DNA from 3 places in the Siminovitchia sediminis genome. Region 1 is predicted to be linked to each of the others. Evidence: riboswitches for the same ligand, from Rfam matches in the RefSeq annotation. Region 1 holds a riboswitch; each other region holds the start of a gene.
The links. Region 1 has a riboswitch for thiamine pyrophosphate ahead of ACFSCZ_RS08670 (acetylornithine deacetylase). Riboswitches for the same ligand answer to the same signal wherever they lie in the genome.
Positions count from the first base shown of each region.

Region 2: it holds a riboswitch for thiamine pyrophosphate, as region 1 does, so the genes downstream of both, tenA (thiaminase II) here and ACFSCZ_RS08670 (acetylornithine deacetylase) in region 1, are expected to answer to the same signal.
Region 3: it holds a riboswitch for thiamine pyrophosphate, as region 1 does, so the genes downstream of both, ACFSCZ_RS05355 (ABC transporter substrate-binding protein) here and ACFSCZ_RS08670 (acetylornithine deacetylase) in region 1, are expected to answer to the same signal.

Region 1 is NZ_JBHUEO010000019.1:74,443-85,263, forward strand. It holds gene ACFSCZ_RS08660 (PTS sugar transporter subunit IIC) at 1-597, shown strand, start outside; gene ACFSCZ_RS08665 (thioredoxin family protein) at 599-916, shown strand; TPP riboswitch at 1,074-1,164, shown strand; gene ACFSCZ_RS08670 (acetylornithine deacetylase) at 1,348-2,625, shown strand; gene ACFSCZ_RS08675 (DUF1444 domain-containing protein) at 2,719-3,537, shown strand; gene ytpR (YtpR family tRNA-binding protein) at 3,537-4,145, shown strand; gene ACFSCZ_RS08685 (universal stress protein) at 4,319-4,738, shown strand; gene ACFSCZ_RS08690 (hypothetical protein) at 4,888-5,718, opposite strand; gene ACFSCZ_RS08695 (hypothetical protein) at 5,669-6,082, opposite strand; gene ACFSCZ_RS08700 (DUF3021 domain-containing protein) at 6,485-6,889, opposite strand; gene ACFSCZ_RS08705 (LytTR family DNA-binding domain-containing protein) at 6,896-7,342, opposite strand; gene ACFSCZ_RS08710 (2-hydroxyacid dehydrogenase) at 7,470-8,432, shown strand; gene ACFSCZ_RS08715 (YciI family protein) at 8,466-8,729, shown strand; gene ACFSCZ_RS08720 (YhcN/YlaJ family sporulation lipoprotein) at 8,784-9,350, opposite strand; gene ACFSCZ_RS08725 (DNA translocase FtsK) at 9,471-10,821, shown strand, end outside.
Region 2 is NZ_JBHUEO010000017.1:77,317-88,137, forward strand. It holds gene acnA (aconitate hydratase AcnA) at 1-2,333, opposite strand, end outside; gene ACFSCZ_RS07740 (GlsB/YeaQ/YmgE family stress response membrane protein) at 2,691-2,945, shown strand; gene ACFSCZ_RS07745 (lytic transglycosylase domain-containing protein) at 2,961-3,614, opposite strand; gene ACFSCZ_RS07750 (general stress protein) at 3,718-4,149, opposite strand; gene ACFSCZ_RS07755 (3D domain-containing protein) at 4,241-5,071, opposite strand; gene ACFSCZ_RS07760 (MFS transporter) at 5,245-6,471, opposite strand; gene thiE (thiamine phosphate synthase) at 6,750-7,391, opposite strand; gene thiD (bifunctional hydroxymethylpyrimidine kinase/phosphomethylpyrimidine kinase) at 7,424-8,272, opposite strand; gene tenA (thiaminase II) at 8,392-9,078, opposite strand; TPP riboswitch at 9,185-9,285, opposite strand; gene ACFSCZ_RS07780 (AEC family transporter) at 9,371-9,736, opposite strand; gene ACFSCZ_RS07785 (AEC family transporter) at 9,764-10,306, opposite strand.
Region 3 is NZ_JBHUEO010000009.1:39,362-50,182, reverse strand. It holds gene ACFSCZ_RS05390 (alpha/beta hydrolase) at 1-462, shown strand, start outside; gene wrbA (NAD(P)H:quinone oxidoreductase) at 1,059-1,670, shown strand; gene ACFSCZ_RS05380 (hypothetical protein) at 1,819-2,040, opposite strand; gene ACFSCZ_RS05375 (TatD family hydrolase) at 2,099-2,884, opposite strand; gene ACFSCZ_RS05370 (ABC transporter ATP-binding protein) at 2,881-3,636, opposite strand; gene ACFSCZ_RS05365 (ABC transporter permease) at 3,637-4,398, opposite strand; gene ACFSCZ_RS05360 (thiamine-binding protein) at 4,398-4,688, opposite strand; gene ACFSCZ_RS05355 (ABC transporter substrate-binding protein) at 4,702-5,697, opposite strand; TPP riboswitch at 5,875-5,985, opposite strand; gene ACFSCZ_RS05350 (helix-turn-helix domain-containing protein) at 6,215-7,453, opposite strand; gene ACFSCZ_RS05345 (TIGR01777 family oxidoreductase) at 7,514-8,452, opposite strand; gene ACFSCZ_RS05340 (hypothetical protein) at 8,657-9,112, opposite strand; gene ACFSCZ_RS05335 ((Fe-S)-binding protein) at 9,326-10,657, opposite strand; gene ACFSCZ_RS05330 (FAD-binding oxidoreductase) at 10,654-10,821, opposite strand, start outside.

The sequences.
Region 1 (10,821 bases):
GGTTCACCTATTTCGGAATTCATGACGATGTTGGGCAGTTGGATTATGTGGGCGACAGATCAGCGCCCGATCATCATGGGAATCATTGTAGCTACTTTGATGGGACTAGCTCTAACGGCACCGATTTCCAGTGCTGCCATTGCCATGATGCTCGATTTGAACGGATTGGCAGCCGGTGTGGCTACGATCGGATGCAGTGCCCAGATGATAGGTTTTGCTGTGGCAAGCTATCGGGAAAATAAAGTCGGCGGCTTACTGGCCATCGGACTCGGAACGTCCATGCTTCAGGTTCCTAATATAATACGCTATCCGCTTATACTCATTCCTCCTACAGTGGCTGGTATCATTTTGGCTCCTTTTGGTGCTACGATTTGGAAAATGACAAGCAATGCAGCCGGAGCCGGGATGGGAACAAGCGGACTTGTCGGACAAATCATGACCTTCACGACAATGGGTTTTTCAGCCTATGTCCTTATCCAAGTCATTGTACTCCATTTTATCGGTCCGGCTGTGATAAGCTTATTGATATCGGAGTATATGAGAAAGCGCGGCTGGATCAAGCCGGGCCAAATGCTGATTAACACTGGAGGTAAATAATATGGAAAATTTGCAGTCAAAAGAGCAGTTTGAGCAATTAAAAAATGAAGAGCGTACGATCTTTATGTTCTCCGCGGATTGGTGTCCGGATTGCCGGTTCCTGGATCCGGTTCTTCCACGCCTGGAAGCCGATTATCCGGAGTACAATTTTATCCATGTAGACCGTGATGAGTTTCTCGATTTATGCCAGGAACTTGACATTTTTGGTATTCCAAGCTTTGTTGCTTACCATGACGGAGAGGAAGCAGGAAGGTTTGTAAGCAAAGATCGTAAGACTCTGGAGGAAATAGAAGAATTTATTAATGGGCTGTCCGGTTAAAAAACCCCGGAATGGAGAGAGGTGTTCCTCCGCTTTTAGGATGTATATCAGGAAATGGCTCAATGAGGGTATGGCTTGGGGCCACCAGGCTGTGGTTCACTTGAAATGGTCACTTATTAGGTGCATCAGCCTCTGATCCTTAATAAAATATTTAATTACTTTCTGCTGGGGGTGCCTGATTGGCTGAGATTTTACCCTTCGTACCTGATCCGGGTCATACCGGCGTAGGGAAGCAGCGCTTTTATACAATGTTAGGCGTTATATACAGCCGCTTCTCTTCAACCGGGAAGCGGCTGTTTTTGTTTATTCAACAATTGGATCATCATAAAAGCGCTGGTATTGAAACAAAAAACCTCTATCATTCAGTTATCAAGGAGCAAATTTTTGTTCTTGAAATATATAATACGAGGGAGAGGAGAGTTTGAGAAATTATGGGAAAAATAAATAACGTTCTATTAAGGTCTGTAGATGAACGAAAGGAAGAGCTGCTTCAGATTTTAACCGACTTGATTCGATTTCAGACAGTGAGTCCTCCTTCAAGAAATACAGCAGAAGCACAACAGTATATTGAACAGTTTTTAAAGAGGGAAAAATTTGCAACAGACAGTTGGGAGGTCTACCCGAATGACCCTAATGTAGTTGGGATTAAGAAGGGGACAGGCGGTAAGGATTACAAAAGTTTAATTATTAACGGCCATATCGATGTGGCTGAAGTTGGCGATGACAGCGAATGGACGGTTCCGGTATTTAATGTGGAAGTAAGAGAAGGCTTTGCTTATGGGCGCGGGACTGCAGATATGAAAGGGGCCATGGCAGCTGCCCTTTTTGCCATTAAACTGTTAAACGAATATGAAGTGGAGTTGAAAGGGGATCTTCAGTTCCAATCTGTGATTGGAGAAGAAGTGGGAGAAGCCGGGACGTTATCTTGCATTGAAAAGGGATATGATGCGGATTTTGCTCTTGTCATGGACGTAAGTAATTCAGAGATTCATGGACAAGGCGGCGTAATAACCGGTTGGATTACTGTAAAAAGCCAAGAAGTTTTTCACGATGCTATGCGCTTGAACATGATTCACGCCGGGGGCGGAGTGCATGGAGCGAGTGCCATCGAAAAAATGATGATAGTGATTGCTGCTCTTCAGGAGCTTGAGAGATACTGGGCTGTTACAAAACAATATCCAGGCTTTCCGGCTGGCACGAATACGATTAATCCTGCAGTAATCAAGGGGGGCAGGCATGCAGCGTTTGTGGCTGATGAGTGCAGGCTTTGGATCACTGTTCATTATTATCCAAATGAGACTTATGAATCTGTTATTGCCGAGATTGAGGAGCATCTGTATCACACAGCGATGGCCGATCCCTGGCTAAAAGAAAATCCGCCGAAATTCAAGTGGGGTGGTAAGTCTATGATCGTAGATCGGGGAGAAATTTTTCCTGCACTTGAGCTGGATGTAGAACATGAAGCTGTTCAGGAACTGAAGAAGGCTCACGAACAAATTTGGAAGACAGCTCCGAACGTGGGAATGTCCAAGACAGTGACGGATGGAGGATGGTTCGGACAGGCGGGCATTCCTGCAGCCATATATGGGCCTGGAACGGTGGAAGAAGCACATTCTGTTAACGAGAAGATCAACTTGGATGAATTGGGGAAATTTACAAAAACACTGCTAGTTTTTATTGAAAAGTGGTGTAATACGAAAAAAAAGTAAAACATTGCAGGTGAAGAACATGCCTCTTTCTTTTGGCAAAAGAAATTTTCGTGTATGATGGGATGTAGCCCATATTGCCAAGGAGGGTTTAACATGAAGATGAATGAACGAAAAATGAGCAAAGAGCTGGAAAACCGTCTTGAAAAGGAAGGACGGACCTTTACATATGACCGTGAAAAAGAAAGCCTGCGTATTGAAAATGCACAAACTGGCAAAGGCATAGACATTGCGCTGCCGGGTATTGTGGCCAAATGGCATGTACACAAGGATAAAGCCATTGATGAAGTGGTGTATTATGTAGAACAAGCACTGGATGTGATGGGCAAGGAGCCGATTGTTGCACAAAGTGAGAAAAAAATTTATCCAGTGATCCGCTCTACTTCGTTTCCTGTGGAGTCAGAAGAGGGGAATACTTTTTTGACGGATGACCATACCGCCGAGACCAGAATTTATTATGCAATGGACCTGGGAAAGACGTATCGGTTGATTGATGAGGAACTGATCAATAAAGAAGGTCTTGATCCTCAGAAGATTAGAGAAATTGCTCGTTTTAACGTTCGTTCCCTGTCTACAACAATGAAAAAAGATACGGTTGCAGACAACGACTTTTACTTTTTAAATACCAATGACGGGTATGATGCAAGCCGGATTTTAAATGAGAAATTTCTTGAGGAAAAAGCGGAGAAAATCAAAGGGGATATGGCTGTGGCTGTTCCTCATCAAGATGTGCTGATCATTGCGGATATTCGCAACAAAACCGGCTATGATATATTGGCACAGATGACCATGAGTTTCTTTACAAACGGGCTCGTACCGATCACAGCGCTGTCGTTTATTTATGAAGAAGGGAAGCTGGAACCTATTTTTATATTAGGGAAAAACCGGCCGGAAGAAGGAAAGGAGAAATCATGATGAACGTATTTTACAATCGTAAAGGGATAGGAGACACTCTAATTATTTCGTTAGGTGAATGGGATACGTCCAACCGCACGTTTGAGAGAAAAGGGGATGCTGTCAGAATTTTAGATGGACAAACCAATGTTACAGGAGGGTTCAATCTTTTTAATGCCTCCAGCTATTTGGAAGTAGAGGCCGAAGGTGAAGTAAAGCTGACCGAAGAGATCGTTGAGAAAATCCAAACAGCTTTAGAAAAAAATGGCTTTGATGAGAAGCTGGAAGCCGACCTGTCTCCAAAGTTTGTTGTGGGATATGTAAAGGAAAAAGATCAACACCCCAATGCGGATAAATTGAGCATATGCAAGGTGGATGTAGGTACTGAAGAACTTCAAATTGTATGCGGTGCACCCAATGTGGAGGCTGGGCAAAAAGTGGTAGTGGCAAAAGTAGGGGCCGTCATGCCGAGCGGTATGCGTATTAAGGATGCAGAGCTCAGAGGGGTGGCTTCCAGTGGTATGATTTGCTCAGCTAAAGAATTGGGGCTTCCCAATGCACCGGAGAAAAAAGGCATCTTGATTCTGGAAGATGACCAGTTTGAAACAGGTGAAGCCTTTCCGCTTTAAACGTGCAAGGACGATCTAAATGATGGGAATTTTAAACAATAAAATTCAATTTTCATCATCAAAGGTTGCGAAAAAAAGTAAAAACATATTAAAATTGAAAGAAATTGGATTGAACCAATTCACCCTTATGAGTTATTGTATGGGAAAGTGGAAAACAGAAGGCAGGGGAGAGTATGTATAACAGATTATTGGTTGCTGCAGACGGTTCAGAAAACTCAATCCGTGCAGCCCAAGAGGCAGCAAAACTTGCCCGTTTATCGAGTGAGACCGTAGTCGAAATCATCTATGTAGTAGATTACTCAAAATCAAAGGGAGAAGTATTGCACAGCCGGGACGGGGAATCATTGGAAGCGGGCCGCAGAAAACAATTAATTCCCGTTGAGGATATTTTTATTAAGGATGGAATTTCGTATAAACTAACAGTTCTTCATGGGGATCCGGGTCCTGCAATTGTACAATATGCGAACAAAAGCAGCTGTGACATGGTGATTATCGGGAGCAGGGGGCTAAATAAACTCCAGGAAATGGTCTTGGGCAGCGTCAGTCATAAAGTGGCCAAAAGAGTGGATTGCCCCGTGTTGATAGTGAAATAGGCAAGAAGATGATAAGGAATAGACAAAAACATGGCCCCTGACGGCCATGTTTTTCGTGTGCGTGAATGACTATTTCAAATGACCTTAAAAATGGTTTGTTCACTCATACAGTTTTCTCCTCCAGTACTTCACAGGCTGTTTTAATATGTTCAACATCCCGACTGCGATTCATCATTGACTTTCTTTTCTTTTTTCTCCTCCTCTTCTTGTTCTTTCATTTTTTGATACCGATGATATTGTCGATAGCTGTATGTGCTTTTTCGGACGTTTTCGGCATTCTCCAGCCCTGCGCCTATCGCCCCTGCAAAGGTAGCAACTGAGGCCGCCAGCCAGGCAAGTTTCAGATAGTTTAGAGGACCGACTTTTTGTCCAGCCTCCGCCTCATACAACTCCGGCGGAACGTAGACAGAAACCGCCGCCAGAAAAAGAATATATAGAACAGTGTAATACATCATGACGGACATCCCCAGCGTCAGAACGGTCGTTAAGTTATACATCCATCTTAATCGATTTTTATTTTCTTCGTTATTTTTTTCCCATAAATCGTGTGCAAAAATAATCCAGACAACCATTCCTGCAATAGCAGCAGCCATAAGGCCGAAAAAGCGATATATATTATAGGAAACACTCAGCTTCCATAATGTAGGGAAGATCAAACCATAAGCACCTGTTGCAAAAGCAATGGCCACTACGTTTTTTAAAGAAGGCAAAATGGTCCAGGGACGGTTGGAAATCGTCATGCCAAATAACGTTTTGATCCAACCGTTCATTTTGGGAGTAATGATAAAACGCACAAAAGGATCATCAGCTTCGCTTGATTCTACTCTTCTAATGGAAGAAAAATGAAAAACGTTCTTTACCTTGTTGACAAGTCCTCTTCTTTTCATTGGATCATATGGCCCGATCCCTTTCGGCTCCAGGTCGGTACGGTCATATCGATTTGCTTGCCTGAAATATAGTTCCTTTACCATGTAAAGCATAAATTTTTTTGACCTGGTTTGGAGTTGGCCTCAATCCAAAAGCCGGGAGTGATATTTGCCCGGTGCACATGGCGGTATTCGCATCTGCCAGAATGATATGTTTTCCGTCATAAATGGGCAGATCCGTCAGGGACAGGGCAAAATCCCAATCATGGGTTTTTTTATATTGGGCGGTTTCCTTCATTATTTTATCAGGATCTTCTATCGCACCGGTAAGGAGGTCAACGACCAATTCTACTTTCCACTTATGACGGCCGTCAGCAACAAACCGGGAAAGATCCTGTTCAAATTGTTTTTGGATTTTATGAGCAATGGTGGACGGCAGTTCAGGGGATGAAACAATTCCCACCTTTTTCTCCTTCAAATATAAAACCTCCAGCCAAACTTTATGAAAGTCTTTGTCTGGTGATTTTTACCCTCCCGGTTTGCCCCGCAAACAATCAGAACGTTTCCTGCTTCTCTTTCGGGAAATGATCATGCGCGCAGCCTTAGATCGAAAGCACAAGAAAAATGTGGATAAGCAATATTAGGGCTGCCACGACAAAGCAGCTTATAGAGAGCATCCATGAAATGGCGCCATGGAACTTTTCAATTGTATGCCATCCACGATAACTTTGGAGCAGCACGCTGCCTTTATCAATTGACTTCCCCTGAACTTGACCCTTGATCTTAGCAGATTAAAATCATCATTGAGCAAAATGGTTTAACGAGCTTCTACTCTCTTACATCCAAATAACTGGCCCGGCAAAAGGCAAGTTAGCATGCACTAACGGATACCTTTGTTCAATTCATCCGCCAAGCGTTTTTGTGAAAAGTAGATTATTAACCATATGATTACATAAATCATTATATAGATAGCCATCATCAAGATCATGTTTTCGAGGGAGCGAAACCAACCCAAAAACGAGCCAAAGATGGCATAACCGATGACAAATGCCAGGAATTGTATGCTGGTTTTACTGAATAACGACAACCGCCTGCTTTCATGCACAAGGGACACGACACCGCAGATAGCACCATACGACATGCTTCCAATTACTTGAATCTTCAGTAGCCCCATATCTATTTCGGTCCAGCCGTTGAGGCTGGCAATCAAAATGAAAATGAGCAGGGCGATACATGCGATTCCAAAGCCGATTAAAATATTTCTGATGGTTTTAAAGATCAACAAGATGGATCACTCCTTTAATAGGATCTTTTTTAACTCTTTGGCATATTTTCGGGAAACGATTTCCTTTTCTCCATTTTTAAAAACAAGCTTGAGGCTGCCGCCAAAGGTCGCTTCAAAATATTCCATCCAAACCGTGTTAGCGAGACAATATTTTGATATCCTTATAAAATTGTACGGGCTGTACCGCTCTTCAAATTGTTTGAGTGAATCTTTAAAGCGGTATTGTTCTTTGCCTCTGTATGCAATGCACTTATTCTCAATAAAAATGACATGTGACACTTCCTTTGGCTCCACCAAATACGTTCTCCCATCTTTTTGCAAAGGGATAAATAGGCATTCTTCCTCTTCATGGATGATTGATAAAATTCTCTCTACTTTTGTATTCATTTCTTTGATTGTTATAATGATTTCATCTTCAGTGGTGCCGGGATCGATATTCATTTGGACTTTCACTTCATCAACTCCCCTCCCATTCGAGTATATCTCTCCACTCCGGCAGCTGAAAAGGAGATTTCGTTTAAGTGGTCGAAATAGTATAGTAACAGGACATATTTGCGGGGTGTAAGGAAGGAGAATGGCATTGAAAAAGAAAATTTACATCACGAGAAAACTGCCCGATCGTATCTTGGAGGGCTTAGATAAACATTTTGATATAGATATGTGGCCAAAAGAAGAAGAAGCCGTTCCAAGAGGGATTCTGCTTGAAAAAGTAAAAGATGTTCAGGGAATTCTTTGTATGTTGACGGAAAACATGGATGAAGAAGTCATGGAAGCGGCTCCCAATTTGGAAGTGATCAGCAATATGGCGGTGGGATATAACAATATTGATATGAATGCTGCTGACAAAAGAGGAATTATTGTCACAAATACACCGGGAGTTTTGACTGAAACAACAGCGGATTTAACTTTTGCTTTGCTAATGGCGACAGCCAGAAGGCTGGTTGAGGCTTCTGATGAATTACGTGGAGGCAAATGGAAAACATGGTCTCCCATGCATCTCACAGGTATGGACATATATGGATCTACGTTGGGCATTATTGGTTTTGGCAGAATCGGACAGGCGGTGGCAAGAAGAGCTGCCGGATTTGGAATGGAGATTCTCTATTATAATCGATCTAAAAAACCGGAAGCGGAAAAAGAAACAGGCGCTCGATTTACTGAACTGGATGACCTCCTGAGACAATCGGATTTTATATGTATTTTGCTCCCATACAGTCCGGAAGTCTATCATTTAATCTCCGGTAAAGAGTTATCTATGATGAAAAAAAGTGCCATACTCATTAATACGGCACGAGGTGGAATCGTGGATGAACAAGCACTGTATATTGCATTGAAAAGCGGTGAGATATGGGCGGCCGGCCTGGATGTGTTTGAAAAAGAACCCATTGATCCAGCAGATCCACTTTTGACTCTTACCAACCTGGTGACCTTGCCGCATATCGGGAGCGCTAGTATTGCAACGAGAATGAAAATGGCCGAATTGGCTGTAGCTAATATCCATCATGCTTTAACCGGTTTTGGTGAGGTCAAAAGAGTGAACTAGTGTTAACAAACAAAAAGTAAGGAGAGAAACCGAATGAAATATTTTGCTGTATTATTACCCATGAAAGATGAGGAAAAATCCAAGGAGTTTCGTCCCGCGCATTTAGAATTTCTGGCAAGGATGAAAAAAGAAAAAAAGGTGGTCATGTTTGGCCGATTTGCCGATGGGGCCGGGGGTCTGGTGATTTACCAGGGAGAAAGCCTTGAGGACATTGAATCTTGGGTGAAACAAGACCCCTATGTAATGAATGAGGCAAGATATTATGAAATTCATGAATGGGATATGGTGTCTGAGTAACGGATAAATAAAATCAGGCCGAAATCCTTTAAGGATCTGCCGGCCTGATGGTCATTATCTTGCGTTGGGAAAGACGCGCTGGACTGTCTCTGTAAACTCATCAAAGAATCCGCCGATCGGACGGCCATTTCGAATTTCATCTCCATAACCTCTCATCCGGTCATAAAAGTCGGGGTTCGCAGAAACATATACATTGTCAAATTGTTGATTAGCGTCCCTGGCCTTCCGGGCAATTTTATCCTGGACATCTTTAGTCAGCCCATTGGCTCCACGATCTTTAAGCTTAACTGCAACATATGCATTCCGGTCTGTGACCAGCACACTTGCATCTTCAACCTCTTTTAGGCTGGTTACCTGCTCAGCCACGTCATCAGCCACATCAATGTTACGCTCGCCGTTGTTATCATTTCGATTGTTCACATTGGTCGTGTTGTTGTCTCTAAGACCATCGTTGTCAGTCATGTTATCTGCCGTATCACGATCACGGTTATCTTGTGGATTAAACCTCACGCCGATGGGTTCATTATCATCGCTTGTAAAACGATCGTTATTTGCTGTGCCGCATCCCGCCAGCAAGGCAGCAATTAAACCGGTATATAAGAATGCCTTTACCCATTTCATCTTTTGTTCCTCCCTTTTTTCTGTAATCGTTTTTAATGTTCCAAACCCATCAATTATTATTCACTTTTTGTTATAATGAATGAATGGCAGTATTTACCTTGAAAGAAAGAGTGATGTAGTATGAACTGGGTGAAAAAATTTCTTTCAAATCTTTTTTCATTTAATAAGCCGGAAAAACCAGCTGATTTACATATAGAACAAAATAACCAAACGATTAAAAAGCATGAATTGAACACTCGAATCATTTATCAATACCCAAAAGGAGAGTTTCGTTTTCCCTTAATTAAAGATACGGCGCCTGATCAGAGGGAAAGGCGGCAGCCTGAACAAAGAAGAGAGCAAAGCAGAGGGGAATATGATGTCACAAGTGAACGGCCTGTTCATAAAAAACATCAAAAAATTGAACCGAAAAACCGGCAGCCTTTTGAGCCAACGCATATTCCTTCGCCCATTTACGGTTTCCGCCGCCCGGTTGATAGGAAGAGGAAAAGCTCAGAATTGGGGATACGTGAAGGGATGGAAGGGAAAAACCAAACTTTAGCAGCAGATGCCGCTTCAGAAAATGTGTCTTTCCAAAGAGAAGATATACAGGGAGAAACTCAAATAAAGACTCCATTTGAAACGGAGCCTGCAATGGTCAGAGACTGTGATACCGTTCAAAATAATCACATGATGGAGTCCCCCAATTATGCAGGTGATATCCCATTTCATTCGTCTGCGGGCAGCGCAGTGAAAACAGCAGATCAAGAAGGCAGTGATGAACCGTTTGAAAATGCCGCTCATCCATTTCATGAAGAGGAAAAAAACCTCGATAGATGGGGAATAAAAGAAAAAAACACGGTCCTCCCCGGAGATAATTTCCATAAGGAGCCGGAAATATCTCAACAAATTACTGGGGATGAAGTAAATGATGTTCTTACTGCAGGGGTCGAAATTGCTCCCGACGAGCAGCCCATACCTGTAAAACAGAAAGTTCAAGACGAAGAAAGCACCGAAAATGACAATGGGGAAAGATTTCTTGATCAAACGGAGCTGACTAATACTCAAGAAGAGCCTAAAATGGACATGTCCGATACGTTTGAAGGAGAGGTATCATTTGAGGAAAAGGCTAAAGATCAAATAAATGAACAAAAGGCGGGAGAAGAGACTTCCGAAATCTTTGGCAGGGGTTGGGAAGAGACCGAAAAGCAAACACCATCCCATACGCAGGACAATAAAACCGCATCCCCTGTCTCAGCCAAAAAAGCTGTTGATCAAGAGAAGGATATTGCAGCAAAAGAAGAATTGGAAGACACTGAAACAAATGTGGATCAGCAGGGTTCAAATGAGAAGCAAAGGTCACATTTGCCCTTTAACGTATTAATGCTGTCTCAAGATCGGATCAGGTGGCAGCGGCAGAAAGAGAGGGAACTGCAAAAAAAATCTCAAGAAGATCTTTCGTATAAGGCTGCAGCTGAAGAAGAAGCAGCTG
Region 2 (10,821 bases), on a different contig from region 1:
ACCAGACCAGTTCCGTCTTCTTTATATTTCATGCATGTATCGTACATGGAGCCCACTTCTCCTGTAGGCCAATAAGTGGAGTAGCCGCCTTCAGTACCGGGGGCAATCTGATTCCTGATTCGAATATTGGCAAATGTGCCGCGCATCATGACTTCATGATTTCCTCTACGTGAACCGTAGGAGTTAAAGTCACGCGGCTGAACACCATGCTCAAGCAGATATTTTCCTGCAGGAGTATCTTTTCCGATAGCACCAGCCGGAGAAATATGGTCTGTTGTCACAGAATCACCAAATTTGCCGACGACACGCATATCTTTTAACGGCTTTATGGTAGCAAGCTCTTTGGATAAGTTCTCAAAGAACGGCGGATTTTGAATGTACGTTGAGTCATCATTCCAGTTGTAAAGCGGTTCATTGCTTGTTTTTATTTCGTTCCAACGCTTATTGTCGCTGAATACGTGCTCATATTCCTTACGGAACAACTCAGGTGTCACTGTCTTTTTAACCGCTTCGGCAACTTCTTCTTTGCTGGGCCAAATATCCTTCATGAAGACGTCATTGCCGTCTTTATCTTTACCGATCGGCTCTGTTGACAAATCAATATCCACAGTTCCCGCAAGCGCATAAGCAACAACAAGCGGCGGCGAAGCAAGATAGTTTCCTTTTACAAGCGGGTGAATGCGTCCTTCAAAGTTACGGTTTCCGGAAAGAACAGACGTAACAAGAAGGTCGTTTTCAATAATGGCTTTTTCAATTTCATCCTTTAATGGACCGGAATTTCCGATGCAAGTCGTACAGCCGTATCCTACAAGGTCGAACCCAAGTTTGGACATATACGGCATCAAGCCTGCGTCACGCAAATAACCTGTTACGACTTTTGAACCCGGCGCCAAAGATGTTTTAACATATTTCGGCACATGAAGCCCTTTTTCGACGGCTTTTTTAGCAAGAAGTCCGGCCCCTAACATGACATATGGGTTAGATGTATTTGTACAGCTTGTAATTGCCGCAATCGCGATAGCACCTGTCTTCATCACTTCTTCAGAGCCGTCCGAAAATTGCACCTTTGCTTCTTTTGTAATTTCTGCAGGATCCAAGCCAAAGCTTTGGTTGCTGACCGGTGCACTCAAAGCTTCTTTGAATGTGCTCTTCATCTGAGAAAGTGGAATAAGATCCTGCGGACGTTTTGGACCCGAAAGATTGGCTTCAATCTCAGAAAGATTGATTTCGACAATATCTTTGTAGACAGGCTCCTCTTTATCGACTGTGAAGAACATATCATTTTCACGCAGGTATTTTTCTACAAGCTTCACTTGTTCCTCAGGACGGCCTGTCAGGCGAAGATAATTTAATGTCTCATCATCTACAGGGAAAAATCCGCATGTAGCACCGTATTCCGGAGCCATATTAGCTACTGTAGCGCGATCGGCAAGAGGTAATGTGGCAACGCCGTCTCCAAAGAATTCAACAAACTTGCCTACTACCCCGTGTGTGCGCAATACATTCGTTACTTTTAATGCCAAGTCTGTTGCCGTAGCACCGTTCGGCAATTCACCTGTCAGTTTCACGCCTACGACTTCAGGAATCGGGAAGTAAGAAGGCTGGCCAAGCATTCCTGCTTCTGCTTCAATACCGCCGACACCCCATCCAAGGACACCGATACCATTAATCATCGTCGTGTGGGAATCCGTACCAACTAAAGTATCAGGAAATGCTTCATAATCTCCATCCGGAGTTTCAATGGAGTGAACCACATTTGCAAGATATTCCAGGTTTACCTGGTGAACAATTCCAGTTGCCGGAGGCACTGCACGATAGTTATTAAAAGCTTTTTGAGCCCAGCTTAGGAACTCATAGCGCTCGGCATTTCTCTCAAACTCATAATCCATATTTACTTGCAAAGCTTGAGGGGATCCATACGTATCAACCTGTACGGAGTGGTCAATGACCAAATCAACAGGTATTTCAGGGTTTATTTTCTCCGCGTCTCCCCCAAGATCTGCCATTGCTTTTCTGAGGGCTGCCAAATCAACCACTGCCGGAACCCCCGTAAAGTCTTGCAATATCACGCGTGAAGGCTTGAATGGGACTTCCCCATCCTGAACTTCTCCGGTAGCCCATTTCGCTAAGTTTTCAACATGCTCTTTTGTAATCACACGGCCATCGTATTGTCTCAAGACAGATTCCAATAGCACTTTAATGGAATATGGCAAACGTGAGATAGATGCCACACCTGCTTCTTCCAATGCCGCCAAACGATAATAATGGTATCGTTTGCCGTCAAGTTCAAAAGAAGAGCGGGCTTTAAAAATGTCGTTTTTTGTTTCTGCCATTTCAATTACCCCTTTTGATCATAGTTTCTCTCTCCGACCAACATCTGCCAACCCCTGTACAGAATTGGCTCTGTTCACATATTTATCATATTACATTACTGGACATAAGTAAATAATAAGAAAGTTATTGAATACGATAACTAATTCTTATCAACAGACTTGCTATCAATCTAAAAAACATCAAAGCCTAGAGATTTTTTGCAATCTGCCTGCCTTCCCTTCAAAACAATCAGAGAACATCATGTCCGATGGGATGATCAAAAAATGTTTATCCTTTCCTTCTGCAGGAAATAATATAACCAAGGCAATATACCAGAAGCCAAAACTATTAATTTTACTAGAAGGAGATGATGGGTGATGAGTTTTATCTTATACCTGATTATTGGTGGAATCATAGGTTGGTTAGCAGGATTAATTTTGGGAAAAGATGTACCCGGAGGAATTATAGGTAATATTATAGCTGGTATAGTCGGTGCATGGATTGGCGGAGCGTTATTTGGAGATTGGGGGCCGACGGTGGCAGGCATGGCCATTGTTCCTGCGCTCATTGGTTCGATTATCCTTGTATTGGTCCTCAGCCTTATCATGGGCGCTGTTTCGAAAAGCAGATAATTGTTGGTTATTGCCTTATGGACGGGAGCTGACAGCTCCCGTTTTATGTTCGATTTTTTGAAATTTCTGAGCAAAATAAAGTACTTCTTCTACATACTGTTCACTGTGATTATAGGCAAAAACAGCTTTTTCTATATTTCCGTCAGCAGCTCCATTTTTGGCCAAGTAATGGGCTGCTGTAAAAATAGAATCTTCAATATCCCAAGGATCCGCTATACCATCACCATTGGCATCTACGCCATACCCGCCGTACTTTTCAATAATATCCGGATCTGTTTTTTCATGCTCAGGAATATTTCCGGCCCCCAGCCCTTCACATGTTGGATGTGACCATCCCACAAAAGTACATGGCATAAACTGCATATGACCCTCTGCCCCTACCGGAGAAATCATCGGCTCCATTGTTGAAAAAATGGTTTCAACCCGGTGATGTGCAGCCAGTAAATACCATGGAACACCGTATTCACGTTCAGCTGCTTTATATATAGGAATAAATTCTGCGGGAACTTCACTGCGGAGAAAATCCTCTTCTTCATTTTGATTGGCGTCCAAATATGAAATAAGGAGCAAAAAGAATACAAAAGGAATGAGGAGCATAAGCAAAACCCTGCGTTTTCTCAGATCTTGGCGCTTTTTTCCCACAGGTATGGATTTGCTTATATTTTTCATGTTCTACTCTCCTTCACATGGCACGCACAGCAGATAAACGTTAAGACAGGGGTGCGTCTTTATATTCCATTATCGGAAAGTTACTGTTTCTTTGCAAGATCATTTAATCAGAAACACCCTGTTCATAAAATAAAATGATTTTTCCGTTATTTAATTCATCCGCATACCTTTCAGCCTCCTCCTCGTCTAATCCGGATGTTATCAGCAGGTCTTTTACATTTTCATGGGATTTTCCTTCAATCCAAGATGCCAAAGGACCAGCGGCAATGATAGGTCCCAGTCCCGGAACAGTCAGCCCCGGCACAGCAAAACCTCCGCTGATTCCTGTCAGAAAACCACTGATGATTCCATAAGCCTCTTCGCTTGCAACAGGTGTTTGATGCACATGAGTTTCTCTTTCGATCATATCAGCTTTAGACCGATCCACGGATAATATTGAAAAGTTTTCTTCACTAAACCCTTCCAAGAGAAAAGTCTTAATTACGTTGATGACTTCTTCTTCAGATGCATATACGCCTATCAATCCCCTATTCATCATGATTCCTCCTTTCCAATATCGTACCCCCATTTCATTTGAAATAAAACAAAAGACCTCACCGGAAAAGGTCAGGTCTCTCATCAGAAGTTTATTCATTTAACACAGTGATTTTAACTTTCTTGACACCAAATTGAAGGGCATCGGATTTAGATGGAACAAAAACATCAATTTTGTTTCCTTTGATCGCTCCTCCAGTGTCACCGGCAATAGCTGTTCCATATCCTTCGACGTGCACCTTGGAGCCAAGAGGAATCACAGACGGATCCACTGCAATGACTTTTTGGCCAGGATTGGAACGAAGATCGATACCTGTCGCTGTCACGCCTGAGCAGCCGTTGCAATATGCTGTATAGGCAGTTGCAGTTACCGTCATTTCTTTTCCTTCAGCTTTTGTATCGGCAGTTGTAGCTTGTGCCGCTGGAGCTGCCGGTTGCTCAGGCTTTGGTTGAGCTGTTTCTTTTTGCACCGGCGCTGGTACAGAAGCAGGTGCTGGCGCAGCAGCCTGGGCCGGAACGGCATTTGTGGAATCGGGTGTCCCGTTAACAGCCAGCTCCTGGCCCGGATGAATAAGATCCGAAGAAAGCTGATTCCAAGCCTTTAATTGATTCACTTGAATTCCATAAGCTTGGGAGATTTTCCATAACGAATCCCCCGCCTTAACAGTATAAACTTCTTTATTATTGTCTACATTTCCTGCAGTTGGTTCAGAAATATGTAGCTGCTGTTTTGGAAAAATGATATTGCCGGAAAGGTTATTTAACGATTGCAATTCCTCAACCGTCGTACCGTGTTTTTGAGAGATACTCCAGAGCGAATCTCCTTGCTGTACCTCATAGGTTGCAGCAGATGCTGATACCCCTCCTGCCATAGCCCCTGCCATGACGGCTCCTGTAAAAAATGCAAAGATCTTCTTTCTCATTTTTGTTCCTCCCTTTTTTGTTAGTCGGAAATCGCTAACGATGCCTACTCTAACAGAGGAACATATCAAACCAATAACAGAACTGTTTATGTTCTATTACATTTCTATGTCATGCTGTTACATTCGTCACCATCCGATAGACTTAGATAAATGACTCCAATCCGGGACAATTGTCACCTGTCCATATCGACACCATGCTTTAATCTTTTGGATGACCTTAACGATGCCTGACTGCCGGAAAATGCCGTACATGCGATGACTGCGATGAATAGAAAACTTGAGATCTGAAATAATTGTCCCGTATTCACAAACAAAGCAACAATACCAAAAACTAGACCGCTGGCCCCGATTCCCACATCAATAGCTGAATAAAACATACCATTGGCAACGCCCCTCCTCTCATTTGGGGTTTTTGCAAGCACCCAGGCTTGAAGAGCCGGAAGCAATGAACCGTATCCTGCCCCGAATAAACAACCGGACACTGCGATCCCCACCCAACTGGCAGATAAGGATAATGTCCACATGGACACGAATGCAAGGGCTGCACAAATAATCACCAAAAGCTTAGGCCCTTTACGGTCAAACCATTTTCCTGTAATGGGCCGTACCAAAGTCGCTATTGCGGCATTTAATAAATAAAAGAGGAAAATTTGTTCAATACCCCGCTCCTCAGAAAATATGACAATAAATGTAACGATGGTTCCATAGCCAAACGTAGCCATCAGTGTAATAAAGGCAGGGAATATTGCCGATTTCTCAATCAGTGATCCAGAGATCGAAAAACGGATGTTTTGTTTATCTGCTTTTTTTATGCTTTCAGGAGTTTCATATTTTATGATGGAAAAAAAGAAAAGTGCAATGGCTCCCAAAATGGCAGATATGGTAATTAAAGCCCCAAAAGTATAGTTTTGATATACATAGATGCCCAGACTGGGTGCGATGATCATACCAACTGTAATAGCAAGCCCGAAATAACCCATCCCCTCCCCGATCCTGTCGTTGGGAACGAGATCCACCGCTGCGGTTCCATTAACAGTGGAAGACCATCCCCACATAAAGCCATGAATTAAGCGAAACAGCAAAAGAATCATGACCATCTGGGTGAATGGGTACAAAATAGTGACAAACAGCAGGCCGCAAGCTCCAATGAGTATGAGCCTCCGCCGTTGGCTGAACTCCAGCAGATACCCGATATACGGCCTGATTAAAATCGCTCCGATTGAAAATACCATTGTGATCAGGCCTACTTCGAATCCTGAGGCGCCCATGGCTTTTACATATGGGGGCAATGTTGGAATAAGCATCTGGAAGCTCATGAAAACAAAAAAATTAGCGAGAACAAGCAATGTAAATGATTTTGTCCATAATTTGCTTTTTGGAACATGGGTTTCTTTTCTCATTTGTTTCACCCCAAGAAATACATTACGATACTGACTCTTCTAACATATAAGGAAGTCTGCCATTTTACAAGCATAATATTTCGGTTTTCGAAACTATTCACAAAAAAGAGACCGGCTCAAGATGAGCCAGCCCTTTTTATTGTGAAAGGAAGAAAAAAACTATTCTCGTATATTTGTATTAAAATAGTAGACGTACCGGCCCGAAGGACAAGATGTTCTTGTGCAACGCACTATAAGAGGAGCCCCCTATTAAAGGTTTCCGCCATCCACAGTGCTTCTCATTGCTGGACATTTACAGCCCCAAATGCATTTTTTAACAGCTGCTGCGCAGCCCATTTGGGATTTTCAGCTCTTGTTATGGCCGATATGACCGCTATGCCGTCAAGATCGTATTCCTGTAATTGGCCGGAATTCTCTATATGAATACCTCCGATGGCCACTACCGGTATGGATACGGCATCGATTATACGGGCCAGCATTCCTTCTGGAAGCCGATCCGCATCAGCTTTGGATGATGTTGGAAAAACGGAGCCGACTCCAATATAATCCGCCCCTTTTTCTTCTGCCAAAACAGCTTCTTCTTCGTTATGGGCAGAAATGCCGATCATCATCGAATCAGGTACGATTTGTTTGACGACATCTAATGGGAGGTCACTTTGCCCCAAATGAATACCGTTTGCCCCTACAGCCAGAGCAATGTCTGCACGGTCATTGATGACCAGCGGTATGGAGAGCTCATCAAGAAATTTTTTTAAAGATAACGCCTTCTCGTAAAAAGATTTACTGTCAAGATTCTTTTCCCTTAATTGGACGATCCCAGCGCCTCCTGCTGCGGCATCTTTAATGATAGTCATGAGCTGCTGCAGGGGCATATCTTCCTCAGTTACTAAATATAATTGATGTTTGTTGTTATACTTCATACTTTTAAATCCTTTCAAATCGATACATTGTGTTAAGGAGAAGCAGATAAGCTGTTGTTCAGTGAATGATGTTTCATCCTTTCATCTTCATTCTTCACATCATAAAAAGGGTGAAAATGGTGTGCCGGTCCATGGCCATGTCCAATGTCAAGACTTTTCTCTATAGCCCGGGTAATATAATCTTTTGCGATTTGAATGGCTTCCGGCATACTTGCCCCTTTCGCCAACTGGGCTGTGATGGCAGATGAAAGCGTACATCCAGTTCCGTGCACATTTTTTGTTTCGATCCTTCTTCCCTGAAAAACTTTAAATTCATTTCCGTCATAAAATACATCCGTGGGATCCCCTTTTAAGTGTCCTCCCTTAATCAGGACAGCTTCCGGCCCTTTTGAAAGAATCTTCCTGCAAGCTTCATACATATCCGATTCCGATTGTATACGGTTCCCCGTTAATACTTCTGCTTCCGGAATATTTGGTGTGACAAGTGAAGCCATTGGAAGCAGAAGGTTTGATAGTGTCGCCACAGCCTCCTTTTCGAGTAAGTGGTGGCCACCTTTCGACACCATGACAGGATCAATGACAAGATATTTGGGTTGATAAACTTTCAGCGTATCTGAAACTGTCTGAATAATATCGGAATTCCCTAACATTCCTATTTTAACAGCATCTACATCAATATCTTCAAACACGGCCGCGATTTGATCCCGGATGACAGACAAATCGATGTTTTGGACAGATCTGACCTCTACTGTATTCTGGGCTGTTACAGCAGTAATAGCAGACATTCCAAAGACACCACATGCAGAAAAAGTCTTAAGATCGGCCTGTATGCCGGCCCCTCCTCCAGAATCAGAGCCTGCAATGGTAAGTGCTGTTTTCATAAATGATCCTCCAGTCTGATGATTTATATATTGCAGTAAAACATAAAGTGAAGTCAAAATATTTAAAAAATAGAGTGAAGAGTTAGTTCTTAAAGAGTCTATCCCCTGCAAAAACCCTTTTACAGTTCCCAATTTTCCAGGCGATAATTCATATCCCAGAATAGGTATTCGTATTTGGATGTAATGATAAAATGCTTTTCAAGCTCTGCCAGTTCACGTTCCGGTTTACCCTCTGTCAGATCATTCAGCAGCTGAATCAACCACTCACCTAATGCACCAAATTGTTCGGAGGCATAGGTCTCAATCCACTTTTTATAAGGGTTCAATGATAATCCTTCACGATATCGCTCTTTTAAACGTCTGCCTGTTTCCGAATAATGCCATGCACAAGGAAGCAGTGCAGAAATTAATTCAGCCAAAGTGCCGTTGTGTGCCACGTTCAGCATGTATCTCGTATAAGCGAGATTTACCGGAGCCGGCTCTGTATCTTCTAACTCTTGGCGCGATATCCCAAATTCTTCAGCATATTGCCGATGAAGCTCCATTTCAAAATGTAAGTGTTCGTGCAGCAAATGGGCAAAACGGTTCATCGTTTCCACATCTTTGGCTTTTTGGACACCAATGGCAAATAATTTCACATAGTCAATTAAGTAAACATAATCCTGTTTCATATAGTAGATAAATTTTTGTTCATCCAGCGTCCCTTGTCCGATTTCTTGTACAAAAGGGTGTCTATAACTCTTCTCCCAAATCTCCTTGGCATTTTCATAAAGCCTGTCCGTAAACAACTTCTTTTCTACTTGCATCCATGAACAGCTCCTTTTAGTTATTGCCTCCCTTTTCGCCTATGTTTTAAGAAACACAAAAAAACCGCTCCCAACAGGAAGCGGCTGCGATATCGAAAAAACCAAAGATATACTCAGCCTGCTTCCCTACGCTGGCATAAACCAGATCAGGTTCAAAGGGTATCCATCAAAGATTTCTCTCAGCTTAACGCTCCCCTAGCAGACAAGATTATATATTTTTCATAAACTTACATAAACGAAAAGGAAGTTTCATCTATACGTCCACTATAGCATGAATCTTTAAAAAAGCAAGTCAGTTTATAAACAGACTCATCACATATACCATGAAAGGAATCGTGATTAATCCCAAGATGGTAGAAAAAACGGTTGTTAATGCCCCCATCTGTTCATCTGCAGAATACTTGGCAAACAAGATGGAAGCCAAAGTAATGGTCGGCATCATCGACTGGATGAGAACTGCTTGAATTAAAACTGTATCAATAGTAAAGAAATGAATCATAAAGATGGTGGCCATAGGTAACAAAATCAGTTTTACACCGATCGGCACCCACATATGCGGTACGGTTTGCCTTATATGTCCACGCTGCAGACCCATAATCATCATTCCAATATAAAACATGGCAAGCGGAGCAGCCAAAGCAGCCAGTCGGTCTGCCAAGCCGACTATGATTTGGGGAGGCTGTATTTAGAAATAAGCAACGAGCAGACCGGCCAGAATCGCTGCTGTCGGAATATTAACCATGGATTTTAAAGTGTGTAAAGCAAACTTTCGATTTTTTTGCAGTAAAATCACTCCGACGGTCCAAATCGTTACGTCCACACCTGCATCAAATATCGCTGCATACAAAGCTCCCTCAGGTCCCAACAATGCCGCACAAAGAGGAATCCCAATAAAACCGGTATTGCCCAGTCCAGAAAGAATAGCGATTTCTCTCCTGCGATTGGATTTTTGAAAAACTGCTGCGAAAACCCAGCCCAGTCCAATTCCGACAATATTGATCAAAATGGACAGCACAAAGACCAGAATGATCTTTTTAAACATTTCTCCATCCATATCCACTTGAAAGATACTGGATAAAATAATGCATGGCATAGCGATATTGACAATAATGGAAATAAAAAGATTTCTAGTTTCATGGTTTAAAGGCGAGGTCCTTGCCAATACGGCTCCAATAATGATCATCACTGTAATAATTAAAATAGATTGAACAACGATGGAAAGTTCCATTTTTCTCGCCCCCTGCTGGTGAAAAATAATTTAAACAGAAAAAAACGAAGAAAAGCACTGCACGCAGTAATAATGAGAGGAAATACTCTTCCCAATTTGCGGTACAATCACCTTTCTTCAAGATGTAAAAAAAATAGAAGTACATTTGATTCAAAGATAATTAAGATTAGTCCAGCTCAGACGGACAGGATATCTTTGTGCCGCCGATGCTGCAGGACATGACAGCTTGAGGCTGCCAGGTGCAATTTGACCGAGGTCGCAATCCTCATGTGTCGCGGCAGAAAAGCTGTTCCATCCACAATCATCGTAAAAGGCGGACGCCTTCCGCTTTCTCAACCGTTTAATTATACATAAAGTTTTTGCCAATACAACTGGTAAAAATGAAGAGTTTTATACAAGCTGTGGCAATTTTTTTGATTATGCCAGCTCTCTGATGAGAGAACGTTTTCAGTACCTTGTTTTTCATGACACAGGCATTTATTCAAAACTATTTTCATTTATGATCTTCAACCATT
Region 3 (10,821 bases), on a different contig from region 1:
GAAAACGGCATGCCCCGCTTCTTCCGCAGGCTGGCTGAAGGGGTTTTTGATGAGCAGGATTTAATTTTTCGTACACAGGAGCTTTATGAATTTTTAGGGGAGGCCTCAGAAAAATATGGTTTTGACCGCAAACGGGCCGTTGCCATCGGTTATTCCAATGGGGCCAATATTGCTGCAAGCCTATTATTCCATTATAAAGATGCCCTGAGCGGAGCCATATTACATCACCCGATGGTGCCGAGAAGAGGAATAAAGCTTCCGGATCTAAGTGGAACATCCATATTTATTGCAGCGGGAGAAAACGATCCCATGTGCCCTCCGGCTGAATCTTCGGAGCTTCAAGACCTGCTGGAAGGCGCTTCGGCCAATGTGTCCATTCATTGGGAATCAAACGGACACCAATTGACTATGACAGAAGTTCAAGCAGCAGCATCATGGTATAAAAACATTTACCGCTCATGAAGCAAAAGAAGGCCTAAAGAGAGGCCTTTTTTTACATAAAGGGCCCGGTCCGTCTGCCTATTGGGTTTGGATACCGTGGAGATGTTTCATATTTCGTATGTTATCCTCCGATCGTTTGCATCTGTCAAAAGGACTGTTTAGAAATTCAATGTAAGCAAAAAGCGTTTGTGCAATCAGGGGGAGGACAAAGCTTTTGTTAGAAACCCAAGCATCCCCAGCCGATAAAGAACTAAATGGAAAAATGACAGGTTCGTTGCTTATGGCCATTGTATCCATTTTCAGATGTTTCTAATAGGATTTGGGGCGATTCTTAGTACAGCCGGGCTATTACTTGGGATGACAGGCTGAAGAGAAACGAAAAAACGCAGGCAAAAGGGGATGAAATTAGCAGCCGCAGGCATCACTTTCAATTTTATAGGCATTGCCTGTTCATTCAATTAATTTCATATGCAGCGTTAGGACCTCTTGATAACTGAGGGTTTCACTGCTTTTGAAAATGAACAACATGAATGTTTAACAGCCCCTGCATAAAAGTGGGTTGAGTTTATGTAAAAAGGGAAAACATGACGTGTACAACGTTCAAGGAGGAGATTGGTATGCCCAATATTAAACTGGCAGTCATCTATTACAGCTCAACCGGAACAAACTATCAATTGGCCCAATGGGCTGAAGAAGCCGGAAAAGATGCTGGTGCGGAGGTTAAACTGTTAAAGGTGCCTGAACTGGCTCCGCAGGCAGCCATTGAGTCCAACCCGGCATGGAAAGCTCATGTAGAGGCAACGCAAAATGTCCCTGAAGCCACTTCGGACGACCTGGAGTGGGCAGATGCCATCATTTTCAGTGTACCGACACGTTTTGGAAATGTTGCAAGCCAAATGAAGCAGTTCCTTGATACACAGGGAGGACTCTGGGCTCAGGGAAAATTGGCAAACAAAGTCGTCAGCGCCATGTCTTCTGCCCAAAACCCCCATGGCGGACAAGAGGCTACGATCCTTTCCTTGTATACGACCATGTACCATTGGGGTGCGATCGTTGCACCACCTGGTTACACAGACCCTGTTCTCTTTGAAGCTGGCGGGAATCCTTATGGGACAAGTGTTTCTGTTGATCAGGACGGCAATATGATAGAAAACGTGGAAGGTGCAGTCAAACATCAGGCAAAACGTACAATTACCGTAGCAGAGTGGATGAAAAACGGAAGCCGGTAAGGGGATTTGCCGAGTTTGCATATATCGGCAAAACTCAGGACTTCCGTGGATAGTACTGTCTTACGCTTTTGCCGTCGAGGACCTTTAAGAAACTTCAACCATAATCAACCATAAAAAAACTGACCGGCGTACGGTCAGTTTTTTCCATTTATTCATCTTCCAAATCCCGCGGCTGATAGGTAGCGTCCTTGTCGTTTTCATATTTCTCCTGTTTCTCCAATAATTCATTGGAGACATCATCCACAGGCATGACGAGCTGGTCACGCTGTGCCTGCTTCTCTTTATCTCTATAAAAGGCTTCTTCTTTGTTGTTCCGTTCCTTTAGTGCTTTAGCTCTGTCAATCTGATCTTGGGCAGATTTTGATTCCATATTTATCCCTCCACTTCTTTACTGTTCTTTTTCCGTTAAATGGGAGGTTAAAACATGCTCACCTGCCGTTTAAGCGGTAAAATTCCTTTGTATTTGCGTACAAAGTCTGATACACAGCCTCTGGAGGACAACCCTTGATCGAGGAGATCTGGTCCACCGACTGGTGGATCATACGCGGATGGGTCATTTTTCCGGAGAAAATCCCTTCAAACCGCCAGGGCCCATCCGTTTCTACCATCATTTGTTTTAATGGATACCGCTGTACGAGTCCCCGGATTTCCTGCTCATAAAGCACATCAGGCGTGACTGATATAAACCAGCCATTTTCAGCGATGCGCTCAGTGGTTGGGGCATCACCTTTAAACCAATGAAAATGCGCCTTTTTCACTCCATGTTTTTCTAACAAATCACAAGCAGCAGGTGCATCATCATACACAGCATGCAGGACAATGGGCTTATTCCAACGCTTGGCTCCCTTAATAAATTCTTCGAGGAGCTCCATATAGCCCTGGAGTGAAAAGCCAGCCCCCTGCTCCATTCGCATGTAATAAGGCAAGCCGACTTCTCCAACCGCCACCATATCTTCTGCATGATTTTCCATCCATGAAAACAGCTGCGAAATCTCATGGTCTGACGGGAGTTCCTGCTCCGGATGAAATCCGAATGCCGGCCGGACTTGATGGTATGTCTCTGCCAGCTGTAAATTAATCCTGCACGAATCCAAATGATAAGAGACCGATATGACATCTGTACATTGTGCATTCTCCAAACCGGCCATGATCTCCTCTATCTCCGCAGCCTCATACAAATCCAAATGGATATGGGCATCAATGATTGGCTTCACTCTGCTCCCCCTCTGCTTTTTTCCCTGACAATCCAGCTGCCGATTTCCTGTTTCCACTCAAAAAATTCTTTTGAAAAAACGAGCTCTTTTGGCCGGGGCCAATCAAAAGGAAGAGTGAACTCCTTCCTAACGGATGCGGGCTTCGTTGATAAAATAATGATCCGGTCTGATAGAAAAAGCGCTTCTTCAATATTATGGGTGATAAATAAAATCGTCTTTTTGTATTCCATCCAGATAGATTGCAGCCACTGCTGCATATCCTGACGGGTAAAATCATCCAGGGCGGAAAAAGGCTCATCCAGCAATATCAGCGGCTGCGGACTTAACAACGCGCGGATAAAAGCAGCCCGCTGTTTCATCCCGCCCGACAAGGCATCCGGCAGCTCATGTTCATAGCCGGATAGGCCCGCTTTATCAATCATTGCCATCGCACGCTGTTCATCTTTTTGCCCGGTAATCTCCTGACCCAGCAGGACGTTTTGTAAAATGCTTCTCCACGGGAAGAGAGAATGCTGCTGAGGCATGTAGCTGATGTGTCCGCGCTCTCCCGTAATTTCTTTCCCATCCAAAAAAATACCCCCACCGTCAGGTGCAAGCAATCCGCCGATCAAATGGAACAGCGTACTTTTCCCGCTTCCGGAAGGTCCCAGAATTGTAACAAATTCCCCTTCTGCCACATGCAGTTGAATATCTTTGAGCACTTCTTTTCCCGCAAAGCTTTTGGTCAGATGCCTGATTTTCAAATGACTCATCTATTCGACCTTCCTTCTTCTCCATTTGACAAGTGCAGCTTCGGCTGCAGAAATCATCGCAAAAAACAGGAGGCTTAAGATCATAATTATAAAAATAGCTACAAACACCCGCTCTGTCCGAAAAGAGGAGGAAGCCAGCGTCATATATACGCCAACCCCGTTTTTTGCACCAAGCCACTCGGAAATTACAGCTCCCATCACGCTGTATGTAGCAGATATTTTCAATCCCGAAAAAACGGAAGATAAGGCGTACGGCCATTCCAGCTTTGTAAACATCTGAATTTTGGAAGCACCGGCCATTAGCATGTAATGTCTCATGTCAGGCGGCACGTTCCGGAATCCGTCCATGGCAGCAACGGTGACAGGAAAGAAACAGACGAGAGTGATCACGATCAGTTTGGGAAGCAGTCCAAAGCCAAACCAGATAACGAGCAGCGGAGCCAACACGATCGTCGGTACATTTTGCGACAGGATCAGGAGCGGATACACTGATTCCTGCACACCCGGCAGAAGGTGCAGGATGACGGCAGTCAATATCCCGACGGAACAGCCGATGATAAATCCGCCCACAGCCAGCATTGCCGTGGACTGGAGGTGCGGAAGCAGTTCCTGAAATCCCTGTGAGGCTTCCGATGCTATAACGGTCGGTGCCGGAAGAAGCCAGCCTGGAATATCGAGAATGTTCACCGCCACTTCCCATATACATAATAAAAGGAGGAGGACCGCTGCCGGCCTCCATCCTTTTTTTGCGATCCTGTCCATTATCGATATTTCTCCGTTAACTGGTCCATCGTTATTCCATCCGGCTGGTACAGTATTTTTACTTGGGAAATGACATTGGAACTCCCCAGCTCAATCATTCTTTCATTCATTTTCTGAATGACTCCCATCAGGACAGAAAAGTCCCCTTCCATTGTCGTCTCCAGCGGATGCACTTCGTGCCTGACGCCCGACTCTTGAATCACTTTGATTGCTTCATCCACATACGGGATGACATCTTCCCCATTCTTCGACTTTGGGATTATCTGAATGCTTACAAGTGTATCAGCCATGCCGGCTTGCCTCCTATTCGGGTAAAAATTCATTGGTAAAAGCTTGTTTGACGTCAATTTCTTTTTCAAGCAGATCTTTATCGAGCATCCAATCCATATAATTTTGCCATACTTCGGCTTTTTGCTCTCCCCAGCGGGCTGCATCATCCTGATAACGTGGAGCCAGCCATTTTTGGCTTTCTTTTACGAGTTCCGGATCTAAATCTGGTACAGCTTCAATTAAAATATCCGCTGCTTTCTCCGGTTCTTCGATGGCAAATTCATAGCCTTTTGTCACTGCAGCCATAAAAGCCCTGACCGTCTCGGGATTTTCTTCTATCATTTTTTCACTCGTTGAAATCACCGGAGTATAGTAATCCAGCTTGTCCGAATAATCTGTCAGGTAAATCATGTTGAGGTCCTCACCCCGGAGTTCGGCTTCCACTCCGGTCCATGCATAATAAATCCAGGCAAAATCAATATCCCTTTGGACAGCTGTAAAAAAGTCGGTATCCCCCATGTTGACAATATCCACTTTTTCAACATCGGCTCCTTCAGTATCCATCAAAGAAGCAATCACTGCTTTTTCAAGAGGCGCCCCCCAGCCGCCATAAGTTTTACCCTCAAAGTCCTTTGGTGACTCAATATTTTTTTCTGCAGGTGACGCAAATCCGGAAGTATTGTGCTGGATGACCGCTCCGATCGACACGATCGGTACATCCTGAACACGTGCTTCCGTGATGGCCTCCTGATAGCTGACGCCAAATTCAGACTTGCCTGAAGCCACGAGCTGATCAGTACCGGATTCCCCAGGCAGGATAATCTCTACATCCAATCCTTCTTCTTCAAAAAACCCTTGGTTCTGTGCTGCATATAAACCGGTATGGTTTGTATTGGGCGTCCAATCCAGCACAACGGACACTTTTTCCAGACTTTGTTCCTTGTCTTCCGAATCACTTGGAGCTTCTTCCTGCCCGCTGCACCCGGCAAGCACTCCCATCATGATCAAACCAACGATCCATTTTTTCATGTATAAACTCCCCCTTCTAAGCTGAACAAGAATAGCGCAAGGTATGCAGTCAGGGCAGCACTAACCGGAAAATGGAAGACCTCCTGTCAGCCCCTTCAAATCCCTTGCACCCTGCCTGGAGTCAGAGATGTATGAGGCGAAAAAGGCGCCCGGGAAGTTGAACCCAGGCGCCATCGCTTGTGTAAAATAGGCGTTCCCTTCGCTGGTATAAGCCAGATCAGGTTCAAAGGGTCAGCATTTTCCCGAATGCTATCTCAACCGGCCCCACCGGTTCCCCTACTGCATGATTTATTCAAATATCATTATACATTACAATCCGGTGGAACCAAAGCAGAAGCGCCTGTTCCCGTTTTGACGCAAATAAAAAACGCTCCTAAAAAGGAGCAGTGTTCCAACCGTTTTTTAGATTGGCGGGAAAATTGGCGGTGACTGTGGTCCAACACCACCTCCGATAATCGGAGCAACGTAAATCGCCCAGGCAACGCCTGCTGTCAGCATAAGCTTTCTCATTTTCTCATCACCTTTCTGCTATTTTTTTATAATAATAGAGTGCTTTATCTGTATCTATTGCTGCATAATATGAAGCCAGAGATAAAGCAAACTTATTATAATCCTCAATATAAAAGAATTTATCCAAATAGGGGAGGACTTCTTCCTCTAAATAATTCATCGCCTTTTCTTTCTGGCCTTTTAATGAATACTGATAGTACCTGAAAATAAGCTGCTGCTTCTTCATGGTACTCGCCTTCGTTTCGCGCAAGATTTTCGTGATATTTCGAAGCGCTTCTTCCTTTTTCCCCTGTGTGATCAGCAATTCAGTATAACTGCACAGGCTGAGCAAATATTCATAATCGGTTTTGGCATGTTCCATGGACAGAAGATAATATTTGAATGCATCTTCAATTTTCCCTGTTTTCTCCAGCAGCAAGGCATAGTTGTTATACATGGCAGATATTAGTTCATCCGCATTAATTAAATTCATATTTTTAAATATATAACTATACTGTTCTTCGGCATTATCATACAATCCCAAGTCAGTGTAGGCGATTCCCAGTAAAAATTGAGTATGCAAAATTCTCAAATAATTGAATGTCCTGGAATATTCCTCCAAAGCCTTAAGCCCATAGGCCACACAACTGCTGTTGTCTTTCAGATTGCCAAAGTTGAATGCGATAAAATAATACAGTTCCGCTTTCCACGAGGATGGGAGCAAATCATTGGCTTCCACCTTTAACAGGATATCCAAGGAAGTTTTATATTCCCCTTTGAACATGAAGAAAATCGCATTTAAATATTCGCTGAGCTCTCTTTCCTGGGCAGCAAGTGAGTTGGCAATCTGCCTGATGATCTCCTGCTCCTTCTCAGCGCTCTCAATATCGTTAACAAGAAGAAAGTATCTGTATAAATATAAATGGTAGCGTGCTATGTAATTGGAGAAGGTGATATATTCCCGCTGCTCTTCCACACGGTGATAACATTCCGTTGCCCGTTTTTTGTCGTAGGACAGAACAGCATCCAGCAAATGAGAGAGATCGGCTGCAATTGATTTTGATGCTCTTTGAATCGAATCCAACGAAATACCCAAACGCTCAAGCAAGAGCATAATCGTTTCCTGATTTACCTCTTTGTTGTAATTCTCAAATTTGCTCAAATGAGTGACTGAGCAGATGCCCTGACATAGTTCGGACTGGGTCATATTTCGCAGTTGGCGGTGATACTTAATCAAAGCTCCGATATTTATTTTCTCCAAATCCATTGTTTCATCCTCTAGTCATGCTACTTATAGATAAATAGTAGCATATTTTGGTAGATAAATCTATTTTTTCTTAAAAAACCTGTATTTTTCATCATTTTGTAAAGTATCTGAAAGGGCCTCGTTCAACTTCGGAAATTGAAAATCATACTGAAGTTGGATTGCTTTTTCAGGGATTACCTGCTGTCCTTGAACGAGCATGCTGCTCATTTCACCAAGAGCCAGCTTTATGATTCCTTCCGGGACCGGAAGCCAATGAGGCTTTCTTAGAGAAGCACCGAGTATCTCTCCAAATGTTTTCATCGTCACAGGATGTGGAGCGGTTACATTGAAAGGGCCTTCAACTTCCGGCGTATGGATGGCGAACTGAATTATCCTTGCAGCATCCTTGACGTGAATCCAGGATACCCATTGTCTGCCCGATCCCAGCGTGCCGCCTATTCTGAACCGGTACGGAAGAGCCATTAACGGCAGGGCTCCCTTTGTACCCAGGACAAGTCCAAAACGGGCAAAAACGGTACGAACACCCAGCCGGTTGGCCTCAGCAGCCCGTTCCTCCCACTTTTGAACCGTTTTTGCCAGAAAATCATCTGCTGTACTTTGGTGTTTCTCCGTATAACAGCCGGTTTCGGACATGCCATAATAACCAACAGCAGAAGCATTCACCAACACTTTTGGTTTAGGCTCCAGCTTTCCGAGCAGTTCCAGAATCTGATCTGTTGCTTTCAGGCGGCTTCGGACAATCCGCTTCTTTTTTTGAGTTGTCCATCTGAGTCCGTTTATGGACTCTCCAGCCAGATTGACCACAGCATCTACATCGTTTAATTTTTCTTCGGGCCTGCTCCCTTCATTCAGCCACTCTACAGCTTTCAGCCGATCCGACTGTTCAATTTTTTCCGGATTCCGTGATAAGACCGTCACATGATTCTCACGATGAGACAGCAGCGTTTCCTGCAAGGCCTGTCCGACGAACCCGCTTCCGCCGGCAATAACAACGTGCATCGGCACTCCCCCTTTGCTGGCCATATCCATGCAGACATAGCGCAGATACATTCCCTCTACCTATAACATACTACTAATTCATGAAAATTCCAAAATTTAACTATCCTGCATGACACTTTCGACAATATTCGATGAATTTCGGGGCGTGACAGGCACCTGTCGAAACGAAAAAAGCCGGCCCCTAAGTAAGGGCCGGTCCCAGTATTAGGCTATGGTGATGGTTTGCAGTTCTTCCTGTGTTTTTTCCGTGATCGTGAATCCCAGGTTTTCCAGTGAGCGGATGATGTCATGGCAATATTCTCTGTGGGCAATGAGGAAGGTTCGATCTGTTTCGATTTGTTCTTTGACGCTGGACAGCATGGAAAACAGCGCAGCGGTTTTTTCATAGGTTTCATCTTTCGGCATATCTTTCAAAAGAGATGTGGCTTCCTCTGTGACCGGCAAAATCCATACTTCGCAGGGATGCGGCAAATCCAGCAGCCGGTTAAATACATCCATTTTCTCCAATGGTGTCCTCAGCGTATAATCGGTCAGTTCATACACGCAGGTTGTTGAATAGTCGATATGTGGAAAAGGCGAAGGATCACCTTTTACAAAAGATTTGATCATTAGATTTGCTTCCTGTTGTTGATCAAGATAGTGAGATTGCGTTGTACTCACTGTAATGCCCCCTCTCCATATTTGTACAACTTGGGGCGACGGGGTTGCGGCCAACCCGGTTTGCTTGCCTCAAGCTGTTTGATCCGCCGTATGGCTCTTTCTTTAAAATACTACATACCCCTCTATTAAAAACGTTAAACATGAGGTGCCGGAAAGTTTCATAATAATAAAAGAGCCCTGTGCTGCAGTTCCCTGCAGCACAAGGCTGAGTAATCAATGAATATCACAGGCTTCCGCCAGCACTTCCACAATATGCAATGCTTCGGTCTCTTCCGCACCGCTTCTTTCCACCCCGAGTCTCATCTGCAGTAAGCAGCCGGGGTTCGTCGTGACAATCGTTTGAGCTTTCGTTTCTTTCGCCTTCTCCATTTTATCATCCAGTATTTTCATAGATTCATCAAAATGGATGAGGTTATAAATTCCTCCCGAAGCGCAACAGCGGTCACTTCCCTCCATTTCCACATACGTGGCACCCGGAATGGAGCGAAGGAGTTCCCTCGGCTGGTCCGAGACCCCTTGAACATTTCTCAAATGGCATGAATCTTGATATGTGATCATTCCCTCCCAATTTTTTTTGAACGGAAGAGGCCCGAGTTCAACAAGAATTTCCGTGATATCTTTCGTTTTTGCAGCAAAGTCTTTTGCCCGCTCATGCCACTCAACGTCTTCTTTAAATAAGTCATCATATTCCCGAAGCATCGCCCCGCAGCCTCCGGCATTGTTAATAAAATATTCCGCCCCCGATGATTCAAATGCTTCAATATTAGCTTTTGCCAGCTCCTTGGCTTCTTCCATACTGCCCTGATGGGCATGAAGAGCACCGCAGCAATTCTGTCTTTTCGGAATAAAAACTTCACAGCCGACGCTCTGGAGAAGTTCAATTGTCAGCCGGTTGATTTTGGACATCACCGCATCCATAATGCAGCCAGGAAAAAAAGCCACAGTCATTTTTTTCGATCCTTTGGGAGCATATACATCCCCGAATTTATATCGTTTCCAAGGCGACTCAACCCTAGGCAGCACCTTTTCAAATTGCCCCATCGGCTGCGACACCTTTTCCACCAGCTTCAGATTTTGAGCCATTTTATTGACGCCTGTTTTTTGGTAAAGCCACGTGGCATTGCCAAGAAACCGAAGGCGGTTTTTGTGGGGAAAAAGGTTGTTCAATACTTGGTTCCGCATTTTCATTCCGGCTGAAGTTTCTTTCTGTTCTTCTTTTTGCTGTAACGTGATGACTTCTTTTGCTGCCTCGTAAATATGGCCATATGGCACATTCACTGGGCAGGCTGTCTCACAGGCACGGCAGCCCAGACATAGATCGATCGGCTCTGCAAGGTCTTTTTGTAAATCTATTTTCCCTTCTGCAGCCATTTTTACAAGATTGATACGGCCGCGGGGGGACTGAGCCTCACTTCCCATGGATTCATACGTCGGGCAGGCCGGCAGGCAGTATCCGCACTGTACGCACATATTTGCCGCTTCATACGTAAGGTCATGAAGAAGTGAGACATATTTATTTTCTTGTTTGTCAGCAGTGATTGTCATAATAACGCCACCTTTGTCTGGCCGGGCTCAGGAAAAATTTTTCCCGGATTTAAAATTCCATTCGGATCCCAGGCATCCTTGATTTTTCGCATCATCATGAGACCATCCTTGCCCAGCTCCATTTCCATATACGGAGATTTGAGCGTACCGATTCCATGTTCACC